One region of the Massilia niabensis genome, then DNA from elsewhere that is predicted to be linked to it. Evidence: predicted binding sites of a transcription regulator. Region 1 holds the regulator's gene; each other region holds the start of a gene.
The links. The regulator sigma-54, encoded in region 1, starts transcription at its own class of promoters, with help from an activator protein. The targets are predictions, from matches to a motif close to TGGCANGNAANCTGCTTT.
Positions count from the first base shown of each region.

Region 2: ACFPN5_RS16500 (PEP-CTERM sorting domain-containing protein) is a predicted target of sigma-54. The motif match lies at 3,551-3,568, and genes of this name have one in related genera.
Region 3: ACFPN5_RS23085 (PEP-CTERM sorting domain-containing protein) is a predicted target of sigma-54. The motif match lies at 3,300-3,317, and genes of this name have one in related genera.
Region 4: prpB (methylisocitrate lyase) is a predicted target of sigma-54. The motif match lies at 3,496-3,513, and genes of this name have one in related genera.

Region 1 is NZ_JBHSMU010000008.1:88,031-92,819, reverse strand. It holds gene rapZ (RNase adapter RapZ) at 1-310, shown strand, start outside; gene ACFPN5_RS07355 (enoyl-CoA hydratase/isomerase family protein) at 358-1,443, opposite strand; gene hpf (ribosome hibernation-promoting factor, HPF/YfiA family) at 1,555-1,908, opposite strand; gene ACFPN5_RS07345 (RNA polymerase factor sigma-54) at 1,972-3,447, opposite strand; gene lptB (LPS export ABC transporter ATP-binding protein) at 3,473-4,231, opposite strand; gene lptA (lipopolysaccharide transport periplasmic protein LptA) at 4,231-4,789, opposite strand, start outside.
Region 2 is NZ_JBHSMU010000015.1:449,948-454,736, forward strand. It holds gene ACFPN5_RS16490 (M1 family metallopeptidase) at 1-1,129, opposite strand, end outside; gene ACFPN5_RS16495 (serine hydrolase domain-containing protein) at 1,285-2,739, opposite strand; gene ACFPN5_RS16500 (PEP-CTERM sorting domain-containing protein) at 2,914-3,504, opposite strand; gene ACFPN5_RS16505 (HupE/UreJ family protein) at 3,674-4,789, opposite strand, start outside.
Region 3 is NZ_JBHSMU010000018.1:125,123-129,911, forward strand. It holds gene ACFPN5_RS23080 (M16 family metallopeptidase) at 1-2,831, opposite strand, end outside; gene ACFPN5_RS23085 (PEP-CTERM sorting domain-containing protein) at 3,397-4,095, shown strand; gene ACFPN5_RS23090 (DUF4861 family protein) at 4,163-4,789, opposite strand, start outside.
Region 4 is NZ_JBHSMU010000016.1:85,787-90,575, forward strand. It holds gene acnD (Fe/S-dependent 2-methylisocitrate dehydratase AcnD) at 1-1,374, opposite strand, end outside; gene prpC (bifunctional 2-methylcitrate synthase/citrate synthase) at 1,384-2,535, opposite strand; gene prpB (methylisocitrate lyase) at 2,573-3,457, opposite strand; gene prpR (propionate catabolism operon regulatory protein PrpR) at 3,657-4,789, shown strand, end outside.

The sequences.
Region 1 (4,789 bases):
CTTCGTGTTCGACGTGCGCGCCATCCCGAATCCGTATTACGACCACACACTGCGCCCGCTCACCGGCCGCGATGCACCGGTGATCGCCTTCCTCGACGCCCAGCCGAGTGCCGGCGAAATGCTGAACGATATCCGCCAGTTCGTCGAGAAATGGCTGCCCTCGTTCAAGACCGACAACCGCAGCTACCTCACCGTGGCCGTCGGCTGCACCGGCGGACAGCATCGCTCGGTGTACATGGCCGAGCGGCTGGCGGCGTATTTTGGCGAGTCAGAGCGCGTGGTGCTGCGGCATCGGGAACAGTCCTTTTGAATTTCACAGGGTGGGCCGGGCGGCGAACCGCTCTTGAGCCCACCCGTTCAGTCCAGATGCTTCAGCGGATGCGCGTGGGCCGGCCACACCGGCTCGAAGAAGCGTTCCACCATCCCGGGCGTCACCTCGCCCAGCGTCGGCGGGTTCCACTGCGGCGCGTTGTCCTTGTCGATCACCAGCGCGCGCACGCCTTCCAACACTTCGCCATGTTCGAAATTGCGGCGCACCAGCGAGCGTTCCATGCGCAGGCAGTCGGCCACGCCGAGCGCGGCCCCGCGCAGCAGCATTTCATGCGTCACGCTCATCAATAGCGGCGAGCGCTGGCGCATCGCCGCCAGGGCCTTTTGCGCGAACGGGGTGCCGTCGTTTTCAAGGGAAGCCATGATCGCCGCGACCGACCCGGCGCTGAAATGCGCATCGATCGCACTGCGCGCGCCTTCCAGTGCACTCGGGCCTGCCTTACCCGCACACTGCGCGCCGAATGCGCGGATCGCCGCCACCAGTTGCGCGCCCGGCGTGGTATCGATCAGCGCGTTCAGTTCGCCCAGCTGCGCGCCCGGCACGAACAGGTCCGCCAGCCCGACATACAGCGCATCGGCCGCGCCGATCGTCAGGCCCGTCAAGCCCAGGTAGTTGCCCAGCTGCCCAGGGGCATGCGACAGGAAATGGCTGCCGCCGACGTCGGGGAACAGGCCGATGTTCACTTCCGGCATCGCCATCCTGGTGCGATCCGTGGCGATGCGCAGGCCCGTCTCCGGTCCACCCTGGGCGATGCCCATGCCGCCGCCCATCACGACCCCATCCATCAGCGAGATATACGGTTTCGGGTAGAAGTGGATCAGGTGGTTCAGCGCATATTCTTCGGTGAAGAAATCTTCTAGCAGCGCGCTGCCGCCCGTCGGGCTTGCGTGGCCGGCCTCGTGGAAGAAGCGGATGTCGCCGCCCGCGCACAGGGCTTTTTCGCTGCTGCTGGTGATCACGACGGCGTCGACGGATGCGTCGTCGCGCCAGGCCAGCAGGGTCTCGGTCAGGCGCCGCACCATGGCGAGCGACAGCGAATTGAGGGCCTTGGGCCGGTCGAGGGTAATCACGCCGGTGCCGTTGGCAACGCGGGTCAGGACATGGTCGGTCATGGCGGGCAAGATGGTTGAAGAGGCATGCATTTTACCCAAGCCGCTGCGCCGGTTCCACAATTGAAAAGGGCGCCCTTCGGCGCCCTCGTTCAGACGGTGCTTCGTTGCCGATCAGACAGCAACAGCCTCTCCGCCTTCAGGACGGCGCTTGAGCGCCTCGTGACTATGGTTTTGCAGGATGGTCTTGTACTTCATCACCTGGCGATCCAGCCTGTCCATGAGCAGGTCGATCGCGGCATACAGGTCTTGCGCCACACTTTCCACGTGCACCATCTTGCCGGAAAGGCGCAGGTTGATCTCGGCTTTCTGCCTTTTGTCTTTTTCAGTGAGGTTATCGATGGCGAGGATGACGTGGGAGTCGATCACTTGATCGAAATGGCGCGTGATGCGTTCCAGCTTGTTCTGTACGTATTCACGGATGGCAGGGGTAACGTCGAGGTGGTGACCGCTGATAGTGAGATTCATACACACTCCTTTGAAAAAGAAACGGCTGACGCAGCACGCTTGGGTCGCGCATGGCTGCCGTTGTTACAAGGATTTGCGGAGACTGACCGGAGGGATCTTGAGGGCCTCACGATATTTTGCAACCGTGCGGCGCGCGATGACCATGCCTTGTTCACCGAGCATTTCCGCGATCTTGCTGTCGGATAATGGGTTCCTGGGGTCCTCTGCTCCTGTCAGTTGCGCAATGAGCGCCCGGATCGCCGTCGAAGAGGCTTCGCCCCCCGCTTCGGTGGCGACGTGGCTTCCGAAGAAATACTTCAGCTCAAACATGCCGTGCGGGGTCAGCATGAATTTCTGAGTTGTCACGCGAGAAATCGTGCTCTCGTGTAGGCCTAGTGTATCAGCAATCTCGCGGAGCACAAGGGGACGCATGGCAACCGCGCCATGGCTGAAAAAGTTGCGCTGACGCTCGACGATGGCCTGCGAAACGCGCAGGATCGTGTCGAAACGCTGGCGCATATTTTTAATTAACCACTTCGCTTCCTGCAGTTGCGCGCTCATCTGGCCTTCGCCCTTGCCCTGCTTGAGCAGGGCCGCGTAGACGTTGTTCACGCGCAGGCGCGGCATGACTTCGTGGTTCAGCATTACGCTCCAGCCGGACCCGGTCTTGCGGACAATAACGTCCGGAACCACGTAGTCCGAGGTGCTCGACGCAAAGGCCGCGCCCGGGTGCGGATTGCACTGGCGGATCACGGCTTGCGCTTCGCGCAGGTCTTCGTCGTCGCAGTCGAGCGCCTTTTTCAGCTTGTTGAATTCGCGCTGGGCGAACCAGGTCAGATAGCCCTCGACGATTTTCAGGGCCATGCGCCGGGTCACCAGCGGCACGCCCGGCATCTGCCGGATCTGCAGCGCCAGGCACTCGCTGGCGCTGCGTGCGCCGACGCCGACCGGATCGAGGCTTTGCACCAGCGCCAGCGCGCAGCGCAGCTCGTCCATATCGACTTCCAGCTCTTCGGGCAGGCGCGCGTGGATCTCGTCGAGCTGCTCTTCCAGGTAGCCGTTGTCGTCGATGGCGTCGATCACCAGTTCGGCCAGCGCGCGGTCGCGCGTACTCGCACCCGTTACCCGGATCTGTTCCGACAGGTGCTCGCGCAGCGTCACGCCAATGGCGCCCAGCTGCGGCCGGCCATCGTCGTCGCCGTCGCTGCCGGATGCACGCGGCGCGTCGCCCCAGTCGGCATCGGCCTCGCCGCGCTCGACATCGCCGCCGTTGGCATCGAGCGCCTCGCCAGCCTCCCCTGGAGCGGCTGGCTCGTCCCCGTTCGGCGCCGGCGCATCGGGCTGCTGGACGGGCGAATCGTTGATGGCGCCGTCAGCCAGCAGGCGCACGGAATTGTCGAGCGGGTCGTCGATCCGCTCGAGCAGCGGGTTATCGGAGAGGATCTGCTCGATCTCCTGGTGCAGTTCGAGCGTGGACAGCTGCAGCAGGCGGATCGACTGCTGTAGCTGTGGCGTCAGCGCCAGGTGCTGCGAAGTCCGGAGTTGCAGGGATTGTTTCATGATGCCGCTTGGTTCTTCGTTTTAACTACATGCGGAAGTGTTCGCCGAGGTAGACGCGTCGTACCGACTCGTCGGCGATGATGTCGTCAGGGCGGCCCGAGGCCAGCACGGCGCCCTGGTTGATGATATAGGCGCGGTCACAGATGCCAAGCGTCTCGCGCACATTGTGGTCGGTGATCAGGACGCCGATGCCGCGCTCCTTCAGGAAGCGCACGATGCGCTGGATCTCGATCACGGCAATCGGGTCGACCCCGGCAAACGGTTCGTCGAGCAGCACGAAACGCGGGTTGGTGGCGAGCGCGCGCGCGATCTCGACCCGGCGCCGCTCGCCGCCCGACAGCGACAGCGCCTGGTTCTCGCGCAGCTTCTCGATCTGCAGTTCGGCCAGCAGGGAGTCGAGCCGCTCGTTGATCGCGGCTTTGGTGAGCGCCTTGCCGTTGTCGTCACGCTGCAGTTCCAGCACGGCGCGGATGTTGTCTTCCACCGTCAGTTTGCGAAACACCGAGGCTTCCTGCGGCAGGTAGGACAGTCCCAATACCGCGCGCCGGTGGATCGGCAGGCTGGAAATGTCGGTGCCGTTGATTTCGATGGTGCCGGCGTCCGACGGCACCAGGCCGACGATCATGTAGAACGAGGTCGTCTTGCCGGCGCCGTTTGGCCCGAGCAGGCCGACGACTTCGCCGCAACCCACCTCGAGCGACACGTCGCGCACGACCAGGCGCTTGCCGTAGCTTTTCTGCAGCCCCCGCACAACCAGGGTGCTGCTGTCGCGTACATCCTTCATTATTTCTTTCCTGCCTGCACTGGTGTGGGAGCCTGCGCCTGTGCCGGCGCCGCTGCCGGAGCTGTACGACGGGGCGCGATGATCAGGGTGCCGCGCCCGCCGCCGACTTTCGTCTGGCCGCTCGGGTCGTTGCGCACGGCGGCCACTTCGCGCCGGTTGTCGTAGGAGATGTAAGGACCGATGAGTTCGTTCGTGACGCGTCCGTTTTCGAGTTCCTTCACGACCGCTTTCGAGAACAGCTTCACCACTTCTTCGCGCTCTTCGTACTCGATGCGCTCGGCCTGGCCTTCCATCCACAGGTCCGGCCCGCCGTCGCGCTTCTGGCGGAAGGTCGCCACGCGTCCCGGATTCGAGGTCAGCGTCACGCTCATGTAGCCTTCCGGCGTTTCCTTGACCAGCGCGCGGTCGGATTTCAGCGTCAGCGTGCCGCGGGTGACGATGACGTTGCCCGTCAGGATGCGCGTCTGCGTGACCTCGTCCAGGTCGGCCGTATCGAATTCGATGACGGCCTGCTTGAGCGAATCGGCCTTCTCGGCCGAGGCCGACAGCGACAGCAGC
Region 2 (4,789 bases), on a different contig from region 1:
ACTTGTTGTACTGCTCGATGGTGTGCACGATCGCCTGGGTCGAGTAGCGCTCCCACAGCGGATTGCCTTCCTTCGGGTAGTAGGACATCGCCATCACGTCCTGGTTGCCGCTCTTCATGCCCTGGGCGTCCCAGATGAACTTGCGGCTCGAGGCGAACGCGAAGTCGCGCACGTTCTTCGCCTTGAAGTGCCAGGTCTTGCTGGTCGTGGCACGTTGTTTCTCGGCCGCTTCGGCTTCCGCCTGGGTGACGATGATCACCGGCTTTTTGGCGGTCTTCGCGCGCGCCAGGCGCTCGCGCTGGGTGGCAGTGAGCACGGAACCCGGGTTCTGCAATTCGCCGGTCGAGGCCACGATGTGGTCCGACGGCACCGTGATCTCGACGTCGTAGTCACCGAATTCGAGCGTGAACTCGCCGGCGCCGAGGAACTGCTTGTGCTGCCAGCCATAGGCGTCGTAGTAGGCCGCCATGCGCGGGAACCACTGGGCGATCTCGAACAGGTCGTTCTTGTCGTCGAATTTCTCGTAACCCGAACGCCCGCCGAGCACCTTTTGCTCGTTGATCTTGTAGTTCCATTCGACTGCGAACGAGAAGCGCTGGCCCGGTTTCAGGGGCTGCGGCAGGTCGATGCGCATCATCGTGCGGTTGATCACGTGGGGCAGGTTGCGGCCATTCGCCTTCACCGAGGTGATGTTGAAGCCACCGTCGAAGGTCAAGCTTTCCAGCGTGGTGCGCATGGCATCGAACTTCATGCCTTCTTCCGGGCTGCGCGGCTTGGCCCAGGCCTCGCGCGAGACCGCCGTGGCCGACATGCGCGCGTCCGAATTGGCGCGGTAGATGTTCTGGTCCAGCTGCAGCCAGAGGTAATTGAGCGTATCCGGGGAGTTGTTGTGATACGTGATCGTCTCGGCGCCGCGGATCGCGCGGGCGGCTTCGTCGAGCGTGGCGCGGATCGTGTAGTCGGCGCGCTGCTGCCAGTAGGCGTGGCCAGGGGCGCCGGAGGCGGTGCGGATGGTCGTCGCGGTCGGCAGGAGCTCGTCGAGCTGGCGGAATTTGTCATCGAACGGATCGGCCGCGAAAGCGGACACGGTAAGGCACAGCCCCGCCAGAGCGATTGGCAAACGTATCATGTTTCCCCTGTTTTTATAGATGGAATAGGAGAAACTATTTTAATGGTAACTTTCCGGCAAGACTTCGCCGGATTTGTAAAAAAGCTGATACATGGTGCATATCCGGAGCGTCTGACGCGGCGGGCCCACAGGGGCCGCGCTGGGCCTGCTGTGCGCTACTGGGCGCGGGTGAATGGAACCTCGCGCGAACCGGCCAGGATGCGCCCGCCATCGCCTTCCATGCGCAATTCGAGGTCCGGCGCCAGCACGAACAGTACCGTCGGCGACTCGGCATGCAAGGGCTCGATGCGGCCGCCGGGCGGGGTGACCATCAAGCGGCCGTCGCGGCGCTCGATGGTGAACTCGCCCAAGCCGCGGGCGACATAGCGCCCAACGAGCTTGTCCTGGGCCGCTTCCGGCAGGGCGATGGCTTCGCGCAGCCTCGGCTGGCGGCTTGGCCACTTGTACTCGAACGCGACGGCGCGCACGATCGCGCCGGCGAGCTCGCCGCCATTCGCGCTGTTGGTCATGACGACCACGCCGTCGCCGCCTTTATCTGCACCGGCATAAGCGAACAGCGTGTTCTGGTAGCCCATGTTGCTGCCGGTGTGGCCAAAGCCCGACGCCACGCCGGCGCCCTCGACCATTGTCCCAAGGCCGTAGCCCTTCTTCACCGGCTGCAGCATGGTGCGCGCCATCGAGGGCGACAGCACCCCCTTGCCGCCGCTCGCGCTGCGCTGCAGGTCGATGGCAAAGCGGGCGAGATCCGTCGGCGTCGTCCACAGGCCGGCCGCGGCCAGCTCCGGATAAGTGTAGGGACCACCGGCATACGGCTTGCCAGTGGCGTCGTGCGGCAGTGCGGCGCGCGCCAGCAGGGCGGCCGGCAGCGGCTGGGCGAAGCTGCTGTCCTTCATGCCAATCGGTTTGAGGACCGTATTAGCAAGGAGCGCATCGAACGGCTGCTGCGCGCGGTCGATCAGCGCCTGCTGGACGATGCTGTAGCCGCCGCCGGAATAGCTGAAGGTGCTGCCTGGCGCGGCTTCGACGCGCACCGGTTGCGAGTTCGCGGGCGCGGCTCCGTCGAGCACCTGCACCAGGGTCGGGACCGCTTGGTCGGCAGCGTAGCCGCGGAAGCCCGATACGCTCGTGCCGCCGGTATGCGACAGCAGCTGGCGCAGGCTGGTTTTCGCCTCGCCGGTCGAGGCGGGAGGCAGCTTCCAGCTGGTCAGGATGGTGTTGACGTCGGCGTCGAGATCGAGCTTGCCTTCCTGGGCCAGGCGCAACGCGGCCATGGCCGCCACCGGTTTGCTGATCGAGGCTGCCTGGAACAGCGTGTCGGCCGTCACCGCCGGGCCGCCGATATGGGTCACGCCAAAGCCCTGCGCCCAGGCGATCTTGCCGCCGCGGATGACGGCGATGCTCACGCCCGGCACGTTCAGCCGGCGCATTTCATCGGCCAGGGTGCGCGTCGCCGCCTGGCTGGCCAGCGCAACCGGCTGACGCAGGCCGCGCTCGATGCGGGCGATTTCGTCGCTCGTCGCGGCAAAGGCCGGCGCCATGGCGGCGAGCAGCAGGGACAGGGCGATGCGCTGCAGGCGGGTAGCAGGAATGCTGGGGTCAAGGCGAATCAATGCTTCTCCTGGTAATGGTCGCGAGGGGCGTGCGAAGCCGACCGCAACCGATGGCGGTTGGCTGGTCGCTTGGTTGCAAATGCGTTGGAAGAGTGCCGGGCGAGCTGGCAGGCAGGGTCGTCCCGGCAGGCGCGCCGTCGCGCCTGCCGTCATGATTGCAATGGCAGGCAGGCCTCAGGCCTTCCTGCGGCGGGCAGCCGCCAGTCCCGCAAGTCCCAGCGACAGGATGGCGATGGTGCCAGGCTCCGGTACCTCGACCGGCTCCTCTTGCGCGAACGGGGTGACGCGGAAGGTCATGTCGTAATCCGAATCGGCGCGCTCGCCCGCCAGGTAGGCACGGCCGTTGGCGTAGGGGCTGTTGCGGGTGGAGTAGGACGCGCCCCAGTAAGGGCTGGTGCCGGGAATGCTCAAGACTGCGGTGTACATGTTGCCGACGGTGAGAGTGACCGCCGAAAAATCGACATCATAAAAACCGGTGACGCCGGTTGGAATCTCGAACACGATATTGGCCAGCGTGTCGCCGTCCAGGCCATCGCCGTCGACCAGGCGCAGGCGCAGGGTGTCGGCAGGCGAGCCGACGTTCATGGGGCTGTAGTAGAAGGCGAACAGGACGTTCGCATCCTCGGCCCGGAACGACTGTCCCATCGGCTCGTAGAAGTTGACCTGCGACGTGGCGGAGATATCGCCTTGCAGGATCACGCCCGCGTGGGCGGACATGCCGCAAAAGGCGGCGGCGGCGACGAGCGATTTCAGGACGGTTTTCATGGAGGCTCCTTCGGATTTTTAGTATTGGAATTTCCCTAATTTCCGATAAGCACATTCCGTGCCGCAATTTTGTTTTCTATAGGAATCAATCACTTGCCTGGCGGGCTGCTGCAGAAGATTCCCTGGGTGTAAGAAAATCCGACACGGCAAGGCACCCTTTCCGCCAGGCTCACAGCATCAGTTGCAGGTCGAGCGCCCGTTCGGCCAGCCACACCAGCGCCACCAGTGCGATGCAGACCGACCCTCCCGTCATCACCATGCGCCGGTAAAACAGGCCCCGGCGCAATGCAAAAGCCAGCGGCAGGAACAGGGCGACGATCGCCAGCTGGCCCAGTTCGACGCCGACGTTGAAGCCGACCAGCGACAGCACCAGCGCGCCCTGCGGCAGGCCCAGGTCGGCCAGCACGCTGGCAAAGCCGAAGCCGTGGATCAGGCCGAAGCCGAAGGCGACCAGTGCGCGCCAGCGGTGATACAGCGGCCACAGGTTGTTCAGCGCAGCCAGGATGACCGATGCCGCAATCGCCGACTCGACCAGGCGCGAGGGCAGGGACAGCGCGCCGAGCACGGCCAGGCTCAGGGTCAGCGAGTGCGCCAGCGTGAACGCGGTGACGATCTTGAGAACGTCGATGGCCGAGGCCTTGAGCGTGTCGCGCCCCTGCCACTGGCCGTCGCGGCGCACCAGCACGGCCGGCAGCAGCAGCGACAGCAGGAACAGAATGTGGTCGAAGCCGATCCAGATATGCCAGACGCCATGGCGCACGTAGTCGGCAAACTGGCGCCAGCGTGCGGGCTCGGCCACCGTCAGCGTCTGCCGGCGCGCATCCGGTGCGAAGATGGCGGCGCTCGTGGCCGGGCCGTGGGTGAGCCGCAGCAGGCCCTTGTGCTGGGGATCGATGTCGAACAGCAGGCTGTAGTCGACTTCCAGCGCGGTCACCGGCGCCCCGCATTCGCCCTGCAGGCGCAGTACCGAATACGTGCCGTCGGTATGCTTGTCGACCAGCTGCTCGCTCACGCGCAGCCGGCAAGGCTCGCCGCCGCTGGAGAGCTTCAGGCGTGACAGCGCATAGGCGGCGATCGCCGCGTGGCGCGCGCGCACTTCGTCCCAGGTCAGGGCGGCGTCGCCGTTGGCGTCGATGCCGACGGCCATCTCGAGGTCGCGCAGGGCGATGTCCCACTGGCCTTCGATCCGTTGTTCCTTGACGTCCAGCGCGAGGTAACTGTCGCTCGCCTTGTGCGCGTATGCCGGCAGCGCGCCCGCAAGGAGCAGGGCTGCAAGGATGAGCCA
Region 3 (4,789 bases), on a different contig from region 1:
GTGGATTGCCACCACTTCTCGGGATTCATCACGACCTGTACATAATTGCCGGTGTTGAAGTACAGCCGGGCGGCGGCCTTGATGTCGTCCACGGTCAGCTCGCCGATCTTGCTGTCCTGTGCCAGCCGCTCGGCAGGATCGGTGTCCGTCAACAGTGCTCCCTCCAGCAGGGCGGCCCAGGCACCGTTTTCCTTGAGCGAGCGCTGGTGCCCTTGCAGCGCGGCTTGCTGTACCTTCTGCAGATCCGACGCATCCGGTCCCCTGGTTTTGAGCGCCTCGATTTCGGCAAACAGCATGGCCAGCAGCCGGTCCACCTTGTCCGGCGCGGTCGGCAAGCGTGCCGCCACCTGGTAGTGGCCATAGGGAAGGTGCGACAGGGTGCCGTTCAGGTTGACGCTGTAGACCAGCGACTTGTCCCGCAACACAGCCGTGAGGCGCAGCCTGGCGATCTCGACCAGGGTGCGAAAGCGTACCCGTTCCGCGCTGGAATAGGTGGCCGGACCGGTAAAGTTCAGCGCAATCACGCTCTGATCGTTCTTTCCGCGCCGCACTTCTTTCTTGACGACTCCCGTGACGGGACGAAAGCCCAGATCCCTGAACCCGACTGCGATCTCGCCAGTCGGCAAGCTGCCCAGGTAAGTGGCCAGCAGCGGCTTGAAAGTGACCGGGTCGAAATTGCCTACAAAAATGAACGTCATGTCCCTGGCGCTGGAAAAACGCTCCTTGTACAGAGCAATCGAGCGGTCGAGCGCGACGTTCCTGAGCGCCTCCGGAGTCGGCATGCGCGCCACGCGTGGGTGCCTGTCATACAATGTCATGCGCATGGCGTCGTCGATCACCATGGCCGGGCTCGCCATGGCGTCGCGGGTGCCTTCGATCTGCTTGTTGATGAAGGACTTGAACAGATCCTCGTCGCGCCGCACGGTAGTAAAGCGCAGGTAGATTGCTTGCAGCAGCGTTTCCAGGTCGGCCGGGGCGGCGCCGCCGGTGACGTGTTCGGTGTGTTCGCCCATGTTGATGGCCAATCCCAGCGACTTGCCGGCCAAAATATGGTTCAGTGCCACGGGTGAATGGGCTCCCCAGCCCATGGTCGACACGAGCGCGGTGGACAAGCGACCGTTCAGGTCGTCCTCCGGCTTGTACAGTGTGGTGCCGCCGAAGCGGACCGCACGCATGACGACCTGTTCATTGCGAAAGTCGGTCTTCTTCAGAATCACCTTGACGCCATTCGACAGGGTCAGGCGTGTGAGGCCCACTGCCGCATCCTGCGTTTCGACAGCGATCGTGCCTCCTGTGGGGGTGGAGTCGAGCAAGCTGCTGGCAAACCCCTTTTCTTCACGCGCGGTGACAGGAGCCTTGTCGGCCGCAGCCAGGGCAGCGAGCAGCTCGTGCCTGCTCGGCGCCGGCGCCTCCGGTTTGTCCTTGCCCGTGAACGCCAGGATCCGTGGGGCATTGGCCGGCAGCGTGGCGCGCGCATATTGCTGAATTTCAGCCAGGTGAATCGTCGGCAGCAGTTCGCGGGCGAACCGGTAGATATCTTCCAGGCCAGGCGACACCTCATCATTGAGGAAGCTGCCGACGTAGGCGCCGACAAAGGCGGACGAGCTCACCTTGTCGCGGTCGGCATACTGCAGTTCCACGTTGCGCGACATGCTTTTCCTGGCGGTGTCCAGTTCACTCTGGCTGAAGCCGAACTCACGCACCCGCGCGCTTTCCTGGGTCAATGCAGCGATGGCCGGAGCGGCCCCGCCCCTGGCCAGCGTCGCATCGATCGCGAAGGCCTGATGGCCTTTTCCCATGGGGTGGTACGCCGTCTGCGCTCTCAGGAAGGGCGGCTCGGGCAGCTGTGTCAGTTGCTGAAGGCGCCGGTTCAGCATGAAGTTAAACAGGTTGCGGACCTGCAGTGCGCGATAGTCGCCCACGGTGCGCCGCGGCGGCCGTTCAGCCAGCGGATAACGGATACTCAAGCTGTTGGTCGTCGCTTCCACATCAGTGGCGACCCTGGCGTTGGTACTGCGGTGCGCGACCATATTGGTGTAAACGCGGGGGCGCGGCTTGGCGGGCATGGCCATCGCACCAAAATGGGTTTCAATCATTTTCTCGGCAGCGGCCGGATCGATGTCGCCCACCACGATGACCGCCATCAGGTCGGGACGGTACCAGTCCTTGTAAAAGCGCCGCAGCGCTTCCGGGGGCGCGTTCCTGATAATGTCTTCCTGGCCAATCGGTGTGCGTTTCGAATAGCGTGATTCTCCGATCCCGAACCAGTTGGACGACAGCGAGCGATGCATGCGGTAGGTCGCGCCATTGCGTTGGCGCGCTTCTTCCAGGATCACGCCACGTTCGGCGTCGATGGCTGCGGCGTCGAGCGTCATGCCCTGGGCCCAATCCGACAGGACCAGGAAACCCTTGTCCACATGTTCCTGCCTGCCGGTGGGGATCAACAACTTATAGACGGTTTCGTCGTAGCTGGTACGCGCGTTCAGGTCGGGCCCGACCTTGACACCGATCGATTGCAGATAGGAGAGAAGCTCCGTTTTCTTGAAGTTGGCCGATCCATTGAAGCCCATGTGTTCGACGAAGTGCGCCAGTCCCTGCTGATCGTCGTCTTCGACGATCGAGCCGACCTTGACCACCAGTTGCAGCTCCAGCTGCTTTTCCGGCCGCGCATTGCGTTTGATGTAGTAGGTCAGGCCATTTGCCAGTTTGCCGACCTTGAGCTCGCGCTCGAACCGGAGCGGTTCGGTCAAATCGACAGCCGCGTCGGCGCTGCCCAGGCACAGGGAAAGGGCTGCGATCGAGCAGACGTGGCGCAGGACAAGAAAGGGCATCGGCAACCTTACCAAAAGTTAAGTTGGCAGATTCTACGCTGCTTATTTACTTACGCCATTTGTTTTTAGTGTATCGATCAGCAGCCTGATTGATCCTCGCGCAGCTTGTTCATGTTTGCGCGCAAGCGCGCTGGAGCCGGCACCAGCACCACCACCGAGGTGGACCGGCAAACCCTCGAGAATGCACAGATGAGCAACGCCGGTACCAATCACGGGCGCTGACATCCGATGGGCCGTCATGGTCGCCAAAAAAACGCCCGCGTTTTTGCGTTATGGGCACTCTGCAACCGAACGGAAAATCCTCCTCGCCCGAAGCGCAAAATAGTGCTGCGCAATGACAGCCTGTAGTGCCGGGCAACGTATAATTAATACCAGAAATACTGACAACAATGCGACTTGTTGTCGATAAAACTTACACTGTGGGCGCGATCTGCGCCATGCCTGGCGCATATGCCCCGTATTTACAAATGGCACGCGTCTTGCTGCAGAGCCTAGGCCAGCACTGGCAGACAACCCTTGGGAGAGAAACGTGTCAGCTATTACAAAAATCGCGTGCGCAGTCGCTATGACCGTCTTGTTTGCCGGCAGTGCAGCGGCTGTCCCCATCGTGCTTGACTTTGAAGGGGTCGCAGACCGTGCCTCGGTCAATGATTTCTACAACGGTGGCACCGACTCTGCAGGCAATAGGGGAACCAACTACGGGATTAACTTCTCAAGTAGAACCCTGGGTTCGATCGACCTGGATGCCGGCGGTACCGGTAACGTCGCCAACGAACCTTCGGCGAGCACCGTCATCGCTTTCCTGGAGGGTGGTAGTGCGATGATGAACGTGGCGGCCGGTTTCGACACGGGCTTCTCGTTCTTCTATAGCAGCGAGGAGAACGGATTTATCGAGGTTTACGAAGGACTGAACGGTACGGGCAGCCTGCTGGCGTCCCTGGAACTGCATGACAATATCGATAACTGCAGCGGCGATCCGAGTGGCCTCTATTGCCGGTTCAGTCCGGTCGGCGTCACGTTCGCCGGGATTGCGCGCTCGGTCGACTTCCGCGGCGCGACGAACAACATCGCCTTCGACAACATTACATTAGGAAGTGTCAATCCGGGCGCTCCATCCGACCCGGGCGACCCGACCGACCCGACCGACCCGACCGACCCAGGCGACCCGACAGAGGTGCCGGAGCCAGCGACCCTGGCCTTGTCGGCACTGGGATTGATCGCTCTGGCCGCTTCTGGTCGCCGGCGTAACCGAAATAAAGTTTGATTGCTTGCGGGTCGGGGCCGCACCGCCGGCCCCGACTGTTCGGGTTGATGCCTGGGCGGCAGCATGTTCAGCGTGCGCCCAGCGTCACCTTCACCGGATTCTTCGCCCGCGCCGCGGCCTGCGCCACGTAAGCCGTCCACGCCTCTTGCGAGACGATGTGCCCGGCCCGGTCCCAGACCGCGCCCGCGTAGTAGCGCAGCGGCTTGCCTGACTCGACTTTCGCCAGGACCAGGTGGTTCAGCGCATCTTCGGCAAACCCGCTGGCCGAGGGCAGCACGATCGCGGTGCCCATCGCCCCGTTGCTTGCCTGCTGCACCCACTGCAGCAGCGAGGGGTCGCGCTCGTTCTTCACGACCGCGATCTTCGGATCCTGGTTCTTGTCCGACGGGTTCTTGTTCAGCCCGACCGCGACCGTGATCTCGCGCGGGCCCGCGAACGTAAACGTGCTGTCGATCTGGTCGAGCTGGTGGCCGGCGTCGACGGTGAAGCGTTTTACTTCCGTCACTTTGGTGCCGCCCGCGTCCCAGCCGTCATAGGTCAGCTCGAAGACGGCGCGCACCGGGCCGTTGGCCAGCACCTTCCACGACTTGTAGTTAATGCTGGTGAAGAGCGCGCTGCCGTCCCAGACGCCGGTGCCGCCGCAACCACGCGACTTGCCGACCTGGTACATGTCCATGCCTTCGCCTTCATCCTT
Region 4 (4,789 bases), on a different contig from region 1:
CGGCATCAGGCCCGCTTCTTCCAAATACAGCGAGACGGCTTTCGAGCCTGGCGCGAGCGAGCTTTTCACCCACGGTTTGCGGGTCAAGCCGAGCTTGTTGGCGTTACGCGCGATCAGGCCGGCGGCGATCATGTTGCGCGGATTATTCGTGTTGGTGCAGCTGGTGATGGCGGCGATGATGACGGAGCCGTCGGGCATCTTGCCCGGCTCGTTCTCGACGATGCCCGAAATGCCGCGCGCCGCCAGTTCCGAGGTCGGCACCCGCTTGTGCGGGTTCGACGGACCGGCGATGTTACGCACCACGCTCGAGAGGTCGAAGCGCAAGACGCGCTCGTACTCGGCGTTCGCCAGCGAGTCGGCCCACAGGCCGGTTTCCTTGGCATAGCTCTCGACCAGTGCCACCTGCGCATCTTCGCGGCCGGTGAGTTTCAGGTACTTGATGGTCTGCTCGTCGATGTAGAACATGGCGGCGGTCGCGCCGAATTCCGGCGCCATGTTCGAGATCGTCGCGCGGTCGCCCAGGGTCAGCTTGGCCGCGCCTTCGCCGTAGAACTCGAGCCAGGTCGAGACGACCTTGGCGTTGCGCAGGAACTCGGTCAGCGCCAGCACCACGTCGGTCGCGGTAATGCCCGGCTGCGGTTTGCCGGTCAGCTCGACGCCGACGATGTCCGGCAGGCGCATGTAGGATGCGCGGCCCAGCATGACGCTCTCCGCTTCCAGGCCGCCGACGCCGATGGCGATCACGCCCAGCGCATCGACCATCGGCGTATGCGAGTCGGTGCCGACCAGCGTGTCCGGGAAGGCGATGCCATCCTTGACCTGCACCACGGGGCTCATGCGCTCCAGGTTGATCTGGTGCAGGATGCCGTTCCCGGGCGGGATCACGTCGACGTTCTGGAACGCCTTCTTGGTCCAGTCGATGAAGTGGAAGCGGTCTTCGTTGCGGCGGTCCTCGATCGCCCGGTTCTTTTCGAATGCGTCCGGGTCGAAGCCGCCGCACTCGACGGCCAGCGAATGGTCGACCACGAGCTGGGTCGGCACCACGGGATTGACCAGTGCCGGATTGCCGCCCTCTTGCGCGATGGCGTCGCGCAGGCCGGCCAGGTCCACCAGCGCGGTCTGGCCCAGGATGTCGTGGCAGACCACGCGCGCCGGGAACCACGGGAAATCGAGGTCGCGGCGGCGCTCGATGAATTGCTTCAGTGCCGGCACCAGCTGCATCGGCTCGCAGCGGCGCACCAGGTTTTCCGCCAGCACGCGCGAGGTATAGGGCAGCTTGTCGTAGGCGCCCGGTTCGATCGAGTCGACCGCTTCGCGCGTGTCGAAGTAATGCAGGTTGGTGCCGTGCAGGGGTTTGCGGTATGCGTTGTTCATGATGCTCTTTTACTTACGAACGGCGATCGGCACGAACGCGAGGTCGTCGGGACCGACATAGTTTGCGCTCGGGCGGATGATCTTGTTGTCGATGCGCTGCTCGATGACGTGCGCGGCCCAGCCCGAGGTGCGCGAGATGACGAACAGCGGCGTGAACATGGCGGTCGGCACGCCCATCATGTGGTACGACACGGCCGAGAACCAGTCCAGGTTCGGGAACATCTTCTTGACTTCCCACATGACCGATTCAAGGCGCTCGGCGATGTCGAACATCTTCATCGAGCCGGCGCTCTCCGACAGCGTGCGCGCCACTTCCTTGATGACCACGTTGCGCGGGTCGGAAATCGTATAAACCGGATGGCCGAAGCCGATCACGACTTCCTTGTTCGCGACGCGGTTGCGGATGTCGGCTTCGGCTTCGTCGGCGTTTTCGTAGCGCTTCTGGATCTCGAGCGCCACTTCGTTGGCGCCGCCGTGCTTCGGGCCGCGCAGGGCGCCGATGGCGCCGGTGATGGCCGAGTGCATGTCGGAGCCGGTGCCGGCGATCACGCGCGCGGTAAAGGTCGAGGCGTTGAATTCGTGCTCGGCATAGAGGATCAGCGAGGTGTGCATCGCCTTGACCCATTCTTCGCGCGGCGCGTGGCCGTGCAGCAGGTGCAGGAAGTGGCCGCCGATCGAATCGTCGTCGGTCTCGGTTTCGATGCGCTTGCCGTTGTGGCTGTAGTGGTACCAGTACAGCAGCATCGAGCCGAACGAGGCCATCAGGCGGTCCGCGATGTCGCGCGCGCCGGGGGTGTTGTGGTCGTCCTTTTCGGGCAGCGTGCAGCCCAGCGTCGAGACGCCGGTGCGCATCACGTCCATCGGATGGCTGCCGGCCGGGAGAGCTTCCAGCGCCAGCTTGACCGCCTGCGGCAGGCCGCGCAGCGAGCGCAGCTTGGCCTTGTAGCCCTTCAGTTCGGCGGACGTTGGCAGCTTGCCGTGCACCAGCAGGTAGGCGATTTCCTCGAATTCGCAGCTGTTGGCGACGTCCAGGATGTCGTAGCCGCGGTAGTGCAGGTCGTTGCCGGTCTTGCCGACGGAGCACAGCGCGGTGTTACCGGCGGCGACGCCCGACAGGGCAACGGATTTCTTCGGCTTGAAGGCAGGGGCTTGTTCGGTCATGTTGGTCTCCAGTTCAGGTCTCAGTTTATTAATTCAATTATTTTTTCTGCGCCGCGAACAGCGCGTCGAGCTTTTGCTCAAAGTCGTGGTAATTGATACGGTCGTAGAGTTCGGCACGGGTCTGCATGGTGTCGACCACGGCCTGCTGGCTGCCATCGCGGCGGATGGCCGTATAGACGTTTTCAGCCGCCTTGTTCATGGCGCGGAAGGCCGACAGCGGATACAGCACCAGGCCCACATCGGCGGTTTTCAATTCGTCGACCGTGAACAGCGGGGTCGAACCGAATTCGGTGATGTTGGCCAGGATCGGCACGCCCACGGCTTTCGCGAAGCGCGAATACATGGCGAGTTCCGTCATCGCTTCCGGGAACACCATGTCAGCACCGGCTTCGACACAGGCCACCGCGCGCTCGATCGCCGCGTCGATGCCTTCCACGGCCAGCGCGTCGGTGCGCGCCATGATCACGAAGTTCTCGTCGGTGCGGGCGTCGACGGCGGCCTTGATGCGGTCGACCATTTCCTGTTTCGAGACGATTTCCTTGCCCGGGCGGTGGCCGCAGCGCTTGGCGCCAACCTGGTCTTCGATGTGGATCGCGGCGGCGCCGAACTTGATCATCGATTTCACCGTGCGCGCGACGTTGAAGGCCGAGGAGCCGAACCCGGTGTCGACGTCGACCAGCAGCGGCAGGTCGCACACGTCGGTGATGCGGCGCACGTCGGTCAGCACGTCGTCCAGGTTGGAGATGCCGAGGTCGGGCAGGCCGAGCGAGCCGGCGGCGACGCCGCCGCCCGACAGGTAGATGGCCTTGAAGCCGGCGCGCTTGGCGAGCAGGGCATGGTTGGCGTTGATCGCGCCGACGACTTGCAGCGGCGATTCTTCCTGGACTGCGCGACGGAACAGCGCGCCTGGCGATTGGATCATGGGGTCTCCTGAGTGGTTCGGTAATGAATGTGTTTATTACTGCAAGGAGCGTGCCAGCCGCCGGGCTACCGACCGCTTCCTGGAAAAGCCTGATACTTCAAGGGCTTAGCGTCAAGCGAGCTGGTGCGTACACCTGTTCCATGTTTCATTTGGCGTTTCAGTTGAAACATATGAAACAGCGTTGCGGTAAAATTGAAACATGCGACCGCCCTCCCCCCTGCCACAAGACTCCGACAAACCCGTCATCTGGACCGTGTCGGTCTCGCGCCTGTCTGACCTGTTCCGCGACATTACGCTCGAATACGACCACCTGGCGACCATCGAGCCGATCAACCTCGGCTTCGACGAAGCGGCGCGCCATATCCGCGAACGCATGGCAACCGAACGCTGCGACGTGGTCATCGCGGCCGGCTCGAACGGCGCCTACCTGAAGGGCCGGGTATCGGTGCCGGTGGTCAACGCCAAGGCCAGCGGCTTCGACCTGCTGCAGGCCCTGAGCCGGGCGCGCAAGGTCTCCACGCAGGTCGGCGTGATCAGCTACCAGCAGCCGCTGCCGGAACTGGCGGACTTTGCCGCCACCTTCGGCCTGACGATTGCACAGCGCAGCTATGTGACGCGCGAGGATGCGCGCGCGGCGATCAAGGAAATGCAGGCGGGCGGTATCGGAGTCATCGTCGGCGCCGGCCTGATCACGGACCTGGCCGAGGAAGCCGGTGTCAACAGCGTGTTCCTGTATTCGGCGGCCTCGATCCGCCAGGCCTTCGACGATGCGCTGGAAGTGGCGCGCCTGACCCAGCTGGAGGCGAACCGCCTCCGGCGCCGGCCGCTTGAGGACCTGCGGCCGGCGCGGCGCGGCCTGAACGACCTGCGCGGCGAGTCCGGCGCCATGGAGCGCCTGCGCCAGACGACCGTGCTGTACGCGCGTTCGCCTGCGACCGTGCTGATCGAAGGCGAAACGGGCAGCGGCAAGGAACTCGTCGCCCAGGCGATCCACCGCGAGGGGCCGCGCAGCCTGGGCGCGAACCGGCCCTTCGTGGCGGTGAACTGCGGCGCGATTGCCGAGTCGCTGCTCGAGTCCGAACTCTTCGGGCACGAGGAAGGCGCCTTCACGGGTGCGCGCCGCGGAGGGCATGCGGGACTGTTCGAGGCGGCCGATGGCGGCACGCTGTTTTTGGACGAAATCGGCGAAATGCCGCTGGCCTTGCAGACGCGGCTGCTGCGGGTGCTGGAAGAGCGCGAGGTGATGCGCGTGGGCGGCACGCGCCCGGTGCCGATCGCGGTGCGGGTGATCAGCGCCACCCATTGCGACCTGGAAGCGCGGGTGGGCGAAGG